Linked DNA regions of Lujinxingia sediminis. The protein of the gene in region 2 interacts with the protein of the main gene of each other region in a pairwise test. Links are inferred from orthologs where the notes say so. Each region holds a gene or a part of one and is shown on either strand. Other genes may lie near its edges.

What was found. Proteins that work in one complex are often made in the same cells at the same time.
Region 1: the proteins of EA187_RS12000 (region 2) and def interact in binary tests that used the Escherichia coli proteins (3 or more experiments, as listed by UniProt). The link is inferred for Lujinxingia sediminis from one-to-one orthologs.

What each region holds. Positions count from the first base shown.
Region 1 is NZ_SADD01000011.1:103,167-107,865, forward strand. The notes cover bases 999-3,723. They hold def (peptide deformylase), read right to left. Parts: upstream 2,782-3,723; coding sequence 2,215-2,781; downstream 999-2,214. Other genes in these bases: rsmB (16S rRNA (cytosine(967)-C(5))-methyltransferase RsmB), read right to left, coding at 999-1,183; fmt (methionyl-tRNA formyltransferase), read right to left, coding at 1,198-2,196; EA187_RS15570 (J domain-containing protein), read right to left, coding at 2,888-3,723. In the rest of the region: more of rsmB, read right to left, coding at 1-998; more of EA187_RS15570, read right to left, coding at 3,724-3,763; EA187_RS15575 (nucleotidyltransferase domain-containing protein), read right to left, coding at 3,760-4,527; EA187_RS15580 (hypothetical protein), read right to left, coding at 4,527-4,699. UniProt on the Escherichia coli protein: Removes the formyl group from the N-terminal Met of newly synthesized proteins. Requires at least a dipeptide for an efficient rate of reaction. N-terminal L-methionine is a prerequisite for activity but the enzyme has broad specificity at other positions.
Region 2 is NZ_SADD01000006.1:81,405-86,215, reverse strand. What follows is about bases 915-3,751. They hold EA187_RS12000 (aspartate-semialdehyde dehydrogenase), read right to left. Parts: upstream 2,919-3,751; coding sequence 1,911-2,918; downstream 915-1,910. Other genes in these bases: glyQ (glycine--tRNA ligase subunit alpha), read left to right, coding at 3,420-3,751; EA187_RS12005 (MYXO-CTERM sorting domain-containing protein), read right to left, coding at 915-1,863. Outside these bases: EA187_RS12010 (MXAN_2562 family outer membrane beta-barrel protein), read right to left, coding at 1-696; more of EA187_RS12005, read right to left, coding at 817-914; more of glyQ, read left to right, coding at 3,752-4,298; glyS (glycine--tRNA ligase subunit beta), read left to right, coding at 4,378-4,811.

The DNA.
Region 1 (4,699 bases), on a different replicon or contig from region 2:
GTGGGTGACGCTCAAGGAGGCGCTCGATCTGCTCGGGGCCTTCCTCGCGGGTGAAGGTGCAGACGCTGTAGACCAGCGTGGCGCCCGGGTTAAGTCGGTTTACCGCGTGATCGAGAAGTTCGGATTGAACCCGCACCAGGGCGTCGACGTCGGCCGGGGAGCGTCGCCAACGGGTCTCGGGGTGTCGGCGGATCACGCCCAGGCCGGAGCAGGGGGCGTCGACCAGGATCAGATCGAAGTCGCCGTCGGATTCGGGAAGCTCCTGGAGCGTGGCCTCTCGGAGCACGACGGTGGGGTCGACTCGGAGGTCGGCCAGGGTGTTGGCCAACATCTCCAGTTTGGTGGGGAGCGGGTCGCAGGCCACCAGGGTGTCTCCGGGGCCGAGCTGCTGGGCGAGGAGCAGCGATTTACCCCCCAGGCCGCAGCAGGCGTCCAGCGCTCGCATGCCCGGGCTTGCGCCACAGTAGTGCGCGATGAGCTGACTTCCCAGATCCTGGATCGTGAGTGCGTGCGCCTCCAGGAGCGCTCGCAACTCTGGAGAGGAGCTCTCCGCCTTGAGCGCTCCGGGCGGAGCTTGAAGCGGGCTGACCCCTTCGGGCAGGGTGTCGAGCGGCTGCAGACGCCTCAGGTAAAGAGGCGGCCGGCCGGCAAAGGCCTCGGCCAGGGCTTCGGCGCGCTCCAGGCCGTGGCGATCGAGCAGTCGTCGGGCGATCCAGTCGGGAAGCGAGTATTTCAACCCCAGGTAGCGCGCCGGGTGGGCGCTGCGGTCGCGCTCTTCAAAAGGCTGCCACTTCTCTTTGCTGCGCAGCATGTTGCGCAGCACCGCGTTGGCAAAGCCGGCGGTGCGCTGGCCGCAGGCCCGCTTGACGAGTTTGACGGCGTCGTTAACCAGCGCGTGCGCCGGGATGCGGTCCAGGTAGAGCAGCTGGTAGGTGGCCATGCGCAGGTTAAGGCGCACCGGGCGATCCAGGCTCTCGAGTTTGCGGGAGACAAAGCGCGAGAGCACCGTGTCGATGGAGCGCTGCCTGGCGAGCGTGCCGTAGACGAGCTCGGTGGCCAGCGCACGGTCGCGGGCGTCGAGCTCGCTGGTGGCCAGCTGGTTGGAGAGCGCGATATGGCTGTAGGCGTCGTCCTGCTCAATGCGGCTGAGCACATCGAGGGCGAGAGTTCGGGCGGTGGTCACGGTGGGGGCTCGGTTCAGTCGGAGCGCTCGTCGGGGAGCAGAAAGTGGTGATCGGTGTGCAGCGTATAGCCGTTGAGGAAGTCGCTCACGGGCAGCGCGCGCTTGCCGGGGGCCTGCAGCTGGAGGCACTCGATGTAGCCCTGGCCGCAGGCGATGTGCAGCCCCTGATCATCGGCGCGAATGACCTCACCCGGGTTGGCGCCGGTATCCGCGCCGTTGGTTGCCGCGCTGTGCGCCCGCGCCAGATGTATTTTGATGCGTTGCGGACCTTCGGCGGTGTGCAAAAAAGCATACGCCCCGGGCCAGGGGTTCATCCCGCGAATCAGGTCGGCGACCTCGCGGGCGCTCTTTCGAAAGTCGATCTCCCCGTCACTCTTCTTGAGCATCGGCGCGTAGGACGACTGTGCGTCGTCCTGGACGATCGGGTTGAGGCTGTCGAGATGAATCAGGCGCATCACATCCACGATCAGCTCGGCACCCATCTCGGAGAGGCGATCATGAAGATCCTGAGTGGTATCAAGCTCTTCGATGGGCGTCTTGCGCTTAAGGAGCATCGGGCCTGTGTCCAGGCCGCGCTCCATCTGCATGATCGTCACGCCGGACTCGGCCTCCCCGCGCACAATCGCCCAGTTGATGGGCGCCGCGCCGCGGTAGGCGGGCAGCAGGGAGGCGTGGATGTTGATGCAGCCGTAACGCGGCAGCAGCAGCACATCGTTGCGCAGAATCTGTCCGTAGGCCGCGACCACGATCACATCCGGATTCCAGGCGCGAAGATGTTCCAGGACCTCCGGACCGCGTAACTTCTCGGGCTGGTAGACCTCGATACCGGCGGCCTGAGCTGCGACTTTGACCGGCGGCGGGGTGAGCTTTTTGCCCCGACCGCTGGGGCGATCGGGGTTGGTCACCACGCCGACGACCTCGTCGGGGCTCTCAATGAGTTTGGTGAGCGCGGGCACCGCAAAGTCAGGCGTGCCCATGTACACGATGCGAAGCGGCGTGCGAGAGGCGGTCATCTGCAACCTTTAGAAAGTTCAGGAAGAGGGGGTGTCGTTGGCCTTCTCGGCCTCTTTGCGGCGCTCTTCTTCGAGCGCTTCCAGGTGTTTTTTATACCGCTTGAGCGCCATCTTGCGCTTGAGGTGGCTGAAGTGGTCGAGCATGAGCACCCCGTCGAGGTGATCGATCTCATGCTGCAGGCAGACCGCCAGGAGTTCATCGGCCTCAAGCTCAAAGGGGGAGCCGTCGCGGTCGAGCGCCTGCACCACAACTTTCTGGGCGCGGGTCACCTTGTCGTAGACCCCGGGGATGGAGAGGCAGCCTTCTTCCCAGACAATCTTACCCTCGCGGTGCACGATCTCGGGGTTGACCAGTGTAATGAGCTCGCTGTCGGCACCTTCCTCGCGTGAGGAGACGTCGATGACGGTGATGCGACGGGTGTCATTGACCTGGGGAGCGGCCAGCCCGATGCCGGGGGCGGCGTACATGGTCTCGACCATGCTGTCGATGAGCTCGCGCACCTCGTCATCGACGGTGTCAACCGGGGTGCAGCGGGTCTTAAGGACGTCATCGGGGTAGAGGACGATGTCGAGCAGGGAGGCCATGGTTCAACTCATCAAAAGTCTGGGAACGTGAACGCTGCTGCGTGTCTAGCCGAGGGGGTAACGGCTGGCAAGGGGGGAACCTTCCGCGTGGTGCACAGGCGTGCGCTTAAGAACGCAGCGTATGGCGAAGGTAGGGCTCGCGCAGGGTCGGATCGCCGAGTACGGCCCAGGCGTCTTCGAGTGCGTCGCGGATTTCCATCAGCGCGTCTTCAAAGGCGTGCGCGATCTGAAAGTCGATATGCCGCGGATCGAAGCGGGCGTAGAGGCGGTGAAAAGCCTCGCGGATGGGCTGAGTATCGGCGCCGCGACGAACTTCCAGAATGGCATAGTAGTCTTCGTGGCGCACCGCCCGGAGCTTGCGGCGGATCACCTCGGCGTCGACGCTGGCCTCGGGGTGGGCGTAGTCCCGCTGGGGGAAGATCTGGTCGCGGTCGACCCGGCGAGTCGCGCCGGTGTCGAGGGCCTCCAGGGTCAGTCCCCCGGCACGGAACACCCGGGAGGGCTCGGATGGGGGAGCCCCGGTGGGCGCTGGCGTGGCGGGTTGCTCGGGCGGCTCCAGATGCGTCTGAGCCTCAGAGGGAGCGGGGGAGGTCGGGGGGGGCTCCGAGCGCAGTGAGACATCGAGCGCGGAGCCGATGCGGGTGATCAGGGTCTCCGCACCGGTCTCCGGCGGGAGCCAGGCCACCAGGTCAAGGGTGTCGCAGGTGGCCTGCACGCGCTCCGGATCCGGGAGCGGGCAAACGAGGATCAGCGGTACAAGCTGCCCCAGCGGGCGGCTGCGAATGGCGCCCGCCAGAATCTCCACGCGCTCGCCGCCCTGGTCATCGGCGATGATGATCAGATCGGCCGGCGAGGCCTCAAAGCGGCGGATGCCGGCCGAGGGGAGGCGCTCGTGGTCGATCTCCAGATCCTGGAGCTCAAGCCGGTGGAGGCGGTCGGCCCACTGGGAGCCGGGGCGTCCGATGATCAGCAGGCGAATCATGAGGTGGCCAGTCTCCAGGCGACGAGCGTCTCGTGCAGAAGATCATAGTCGTGAGGCCGCTCCGGGAGCGCCCCCGGGAGATCGAGGAGTGCGTCGAGGCGACGGGCTTCGTCTTTGAGCGCGCGCGCCTGAGCGGGGCGAAGCGGGCCGTCGCTCCAGCCTTCCACGATAGGGGCGATGGGGGAGGGGGCGCAACTCAGGAGCTGGGCTCCCAGATCGGTGCCCATCACCGCGTCACGATGAAGGAGGCTCGCTGTGTAAAGGCGGCGAAGTCCGCTGAGCGCGGCCATGCGCTCGCCAGCGTCGATGGCGTCCAGGGTTGAAGGCAGGACACCGCGGTAGGCGCGAATCACCCCGGAGGTGATGGCGGCCTGGGCCAACTCCACAGGGGCGAGCTCGTTAAAAGGGGCGTGAAGCTGGAGCGGGGCGGGACTGGCCAGAAGTTCCAGCGCCAGCACGCTCTGGTGGAGGGCCATGCGCAGGAGCTTCTCCAGATCAAAGATCACACGCATGCAGTCGCTGCCGTCGGGAGCCTCTCCGGGGAGTTGATCTTCGTAGGCGTCCTCAAAGGCGCGCAGCCCCAGGAGCGTGGAGGCCGGCAGGATCGTGATACCGGCCAGACGCCAGGGCGTCTCGATGCCCTCGGCCCCCGGGCCCTCCACCCAGGCCAGAAGCGCCGGCTTCGGGATCGGGTCGGCGGACCGCCGCAGCGCGTCGGAGGGCTGCGGCGGCGGGCTCAGTGGCGAGAGGGTGGAGAGCTTCATCAGCGTTTGGCGACGACGTGGCCCTCGCCATCAAGCGAGAAGCCTTTGGGGAGCGCGGCGCTCACCGCGTCGCGCTGCTCCGGCGCAATCGTCCACTCGGGACGCTCGGCAAAGGCCTCAGCGAGCTTCTGCAGGATGCGCAGCGAGTCCTCTGCGCCAAAGCGGGCTGCCA
Region 2 (4,811 bases):
GTCGATGCCCTCGCCGCCGAAGTTGTCGACGTTGGCCCAGGTGTATTCGGCAAAGAGGTACGAGTTGTTGATACCCCAGCTCATATCGAAGGCCGCGGCGCTGCCCTTATCGATGAAATCCAGATGGAAGTTCAATCCGGCGGTCACGTGCCAGCCGAACTTACCTCCCGAGGCGCGTTGCGCATCGGTGCCCGCGGTCTCGCCATCGGCCCCGACCACGCGCCAGAGGTGGTAGTCGAGCCCGGCCTTGAGCTTGGGCACCAGCGGGATGTTGTGGTGCAGCGCGCTGTAATCGTAGCGGTACACAAGCCCGGCACGCAGCGGAATGACCCGAAAACGCGCCTCATCGGCCAGCTCCACTTCCGAGCCATCGGGCATACGCACCCGCCCGCTCACCGAGCCATATCCGGCATTAAACGCCAGGCCCAGCTTTCCAAAACCGTCCCAGAGATGGTGGTCATACTGCACCTCCCCCAGAAACATCGAGTCGCCCCCGAAGAACCCCTCAAAGGGGCCGCCCCCCTCGCCGAACTCCTGATCGACCAGGGGGCGATACGCGCCGCCCTTAAACTCAAAAAAACCATGGATCGGCGACTGGGCGCTGGCCGAGGCCGCCCACAGCGTGGCGGCCATCATCACAACACTGGCACTGACGAGCGGGCCGGCAGCGCGGCGAGCTCGGTTGGGGTAGTTCATCAGCGAGTCCTTGAGATTCTTAAACATATCAGGGTGTGAAACATAGGGGTTCTAAGCGTCAGGCGGACGGGCGCGGGCCAGCGAAGCGGGCCCTACGACAGACGCGGCGTCCACGATAGCTCACCGCGTAAAACGACGTCGCCCCACACCCAGCACCATCGTTGCCACAAGGAGCGTCCACAGGCTGGTGGAGCTTCCACCCGTGCTGGTGCACCCGTAACCGCCGGTCTCACTGCCGCCCGCACCGACATAGTAGTCCCAGAAGTCTTCGGTAGGCACCACATCAACCTCCAGGGGCTCGGAGAGTACGCTATAATTTTTCGCCTCATCACGAGACGCGACGGCCACATAAACCTTCGTGCCTTCTTCAAGATCAACGCCAAACTGCCCCACACCGGTGGTCATATTGAGGTTGATCGGAACAAGCTCATCCTCCCTGCCCATCTCCGAGGGAAGCTGGCCTCCTTCAAAACGCTCAGTGCTGATCAACGCGAAGTAACCGCTGACGTCTTCGGCTTCCGCCACCTGCACCGTCAGTTGCATCTTCGAGGCCGTGCTCACCCCCTCATCCGGAATCGGAGCGTCCGGGCGGATCAGGTCCATGATGACGCGCCCCTCGGTATAATCGGCCTCCGTCGCCACGGTGGTGGTGTTGGGCAGGATATGCAGCTGCACAAAATGCTCCATATCGGTGCCTTCGGTCTCGCAGAGCTCCGCGTTGCTAAACCCCACCAGGTCACGCAGAGCCACCTCCACCTCTGCCACCCCATCGGCAATCGTCAGCGCATCCTCGCTGAGCGTCTGGCAGTCAGGGTTTTCGTCTTCACGGCAGTTGATCGCGTTGTTCGCCTCCCGCTCCAACTCGTAGGTATAGGGCCCTTCAAAAAACTGTTCCGCGTCACCCAGCACGGCATCGTCGTTGGCGTAGGTCGTCGTGAAGGAGAACTTCACCTGAGAATTCTCTTCGATCTGCTTGCTACAGACCTTGATGCCCGCCGTGATGGTGGCGCCGTCGTCGCTGATGAGCGCAGTCCCCAGCGTCGCCGCCTGCGTGTCTTGCACCAGCGGAGACCGGCGCGGAGTACGTGCCTCGGCCTCGGCAACAGGTGTCGCCCCCAACGCCCCGGCCCCCAACAGGGCCAGGGCCCATTTCTTCGAATTCATCATGCTCGAGTCTCCATCCACCATCGAAACTTAGTTAGCTCGCCCGCGCCCTACTGCGCGATGAGCGCCTCGGCGATCTGCACGGCGTTGAGCGCCGCGCCCTTTCGCAAATTGTCGGCCACCACCCAGAAGTGCAGCGTGTTGGGGCGGTCACGGTCCTGGCGAAGTCGGCCCACCCAGCAGGGGTCGGTGCCGGCGGCCTTTCGGGCCAGCGGATACGCGCTCTTCGAGGGATCATCGAGCACAGAAACGCCCGCCGTCTTCTCCCAGAGCTCGCGAACCTCCTCCACGCCCAACGCCTGCTCCAGATCGACCGTCACCGACTCCCCGTGACCACGTACCACCGGCACGCGCACACAGGTCGCGGCGATCTCCACGCCCTCAAGCCCCATGATTTTGCGCGTCTCGCGCATCATCTTCTCTTCTTCACGGGTGAAGCCGTCGTCCATAAACACGTCGATCTGCGGCAATGCCTCAAACGCCAGTGGATGCGCAAACGTCGCCGGCTCCGATTCTTGTTCCCCGCTCAGATACGAACGTGCTCCGGCGAGCAACTCATCGACGCCTTGTTGGCCAGCACCGGAGGCCGACTGGTAGGTGCTCACGACCACGCGTTTGAGCCCTGCGGCCTTATGCAGAGGCTCCAACACACAGACCAGCTGAATCGTCGAGCAGTTGGGGTTGGCGATAATCCCCTTATGCTGCGCGATGGCTTCAGGGTTGACCTCCGGCACCACCAGCGGCACATCGGGGTCCATACGAAACGCGCTGGTATTGTCGATGACCACCGCGCCGGCCTGGACCGCCCGCGGCGCAAAGGCCTTGCTCACCGCGCCGCCCGCCGAGCTGAGCACGATGTCGACGCCCTCAAAGTCGGCCGTATCCAGATCTTCGATGACGATCGTTCGGCCCATCACCTGCACACTCGCGCCCGCCGAGCGCGCTGAGGCCATCAGGCGCAGCTCGCCCACCGGAAAGTTTCGCGCCTCCAGAATCGCCAGCATCTCACGGCCCACCGCACCGGTTGACCCCACCAGGGCCACGTTTGGTTTTTTCATCGTCGCTTGCGCCATGGCTCGTCGCTCGTCGCTCAAAGATCGTCGTTAGAAATGGCCTCTCTGCGGACCTCAACTCTCCTTTACGGCTCAGCGCGCTCTCTCGAAAAAACGCCGCTCGGGCCGCCCGGCCGCAGAAGGCCGGCACTCTACAGAAGGCCCCCCATTGGGGCAACCGGCGGGGCAACCGGCGGGGCAACCGGCGGGGCAACCGGCGGGGCAACCGGCGGGGCAACCGGCGGGGCAACCGGCGGGGCAACCGGCGGGGCAACCGGCCGGGCAACCGGCGGGGCAACCGGCCGGGCCACGGGACGCCCGGGCCCTCTGCCCCCGCCTTGCGACGGCCCCCTTGTAGCTGAACTTCTTTGGCTCTATAAACGGCGCCCGTCGCGCGCCACGCCCTACAAGCGGGGTGATCGTCATCGCGCGCGCCCCCATGTGCATGCCTTAGAGCTTTTGAGCTTTTCCAGCCTGTTGAACCTCCCCACTCTGTCACGAGCGACCATGAGCGCAGCGACTTTTCAGGATCTCATCCTCACCCTTCAAAACTTCTGGGCCGAGCAGGGCTGCATCGTCGCCCAGCCCTGGGATGTGGAGAAGGGTGCCGGCACCTACAACGCCCACACCTTTCTGCGCGCCTTAGGCCCGGAGCCCTGGAAGGTAGCCTACGTCGAGCCCTGCCGCCGCCCCACCGACGGTCGCTACGGCGAAAACCCCAACCGCCTGGGAAGCTACTTTCAGTTTCAGGTCCTCTTGAAGCCGGGTCCCGACAACGTGCTCGACCTCTACTTCGACAGCCTGCGCGCCATCGGCGTCGACCCGCTGGAGCACGACCTGCGCCTGGTCGAAGACGACTGGGAGCAGCCCACGCTCGGCGCCTGGGGCTTAGGCTGGGAGGTCTGGATCGACGGTATGGAAGCCACCCAGTTCACCTACTTCCAGCAGGTCGGCGGCATCGAGCTCAGCCCCATCCCCGCCGAGATCACCTACGGTCTGGAGCGCATCGCCATGTTTTTGCAGGGCGTCGACAGCGTCTACGACCTTAAATGGACCGAAGACGTCAGCTACGGCCAGATCCGCCACCAGGAAGAGGTGGAGTTCAGCCACTTCAACTTCGAAGAGGCCGACACCGAGCTGCATTTCCGCTGGTTCGATGAGTTCGAGGCTCAGGCCAAAGTGCTCATCGAGAAGGCGCTCGTGCAGCCGGCCTACGACTACATCATGAAGGCCAGCCACACCTTCAACGTGCTCGACGCCCGCGGCGCCATCAGCGTCACCGAGCGCCAGAAGTACATCGGTCGCATCCGCAACCTGGCCCGCGGTATCGCCCGCGCCCACCTCGACAAGCGCGAGGAGCTCGGCTTCCCGCTTTTGAAGGGCTAAATCTTCTGCGCTTCGTGTCGCCCCTCGCCAGGCGGCCTCGTGAGACATTTAAAAACGCTTCAGACCCCGGTGTGTTGCTATGGAATTTATCTTTGAAATCGGCTGCGAAGAGCTGCCCGCCCGCTTCGTTCCGGCGGCCCTCGACCAGCTGCGCGATCTCTTTACCGAAGCCGCCGCAGACGCGCGCCTCACCCACGGGGCCATCCGCACCATGGGCACCCCGCGCCGTCTTACGCTCCTGATCGACGAGCTCTCCGAGGCTCAGGCCGACTTGAGCGAAGAGCGCACCGGCCCCCCCCTCAAAGCCGCCTACCGCGACGGCCAGCCCACCAAAGCCGCCGAAGGTTTTGCCCGCGGCCAGGGCGTCACCCTCGAAGACCTCTACACCGTCGAGACCGACAAGGGCGAATACATCGCCGCCAAAGTCTTCGAGAAAGGACAGCCCGCCACAGAGATTCTGCCCACGCTCCTCGAAGGCATCCTGGCAAAGCTGAACTTCCCCAAATCCATGCG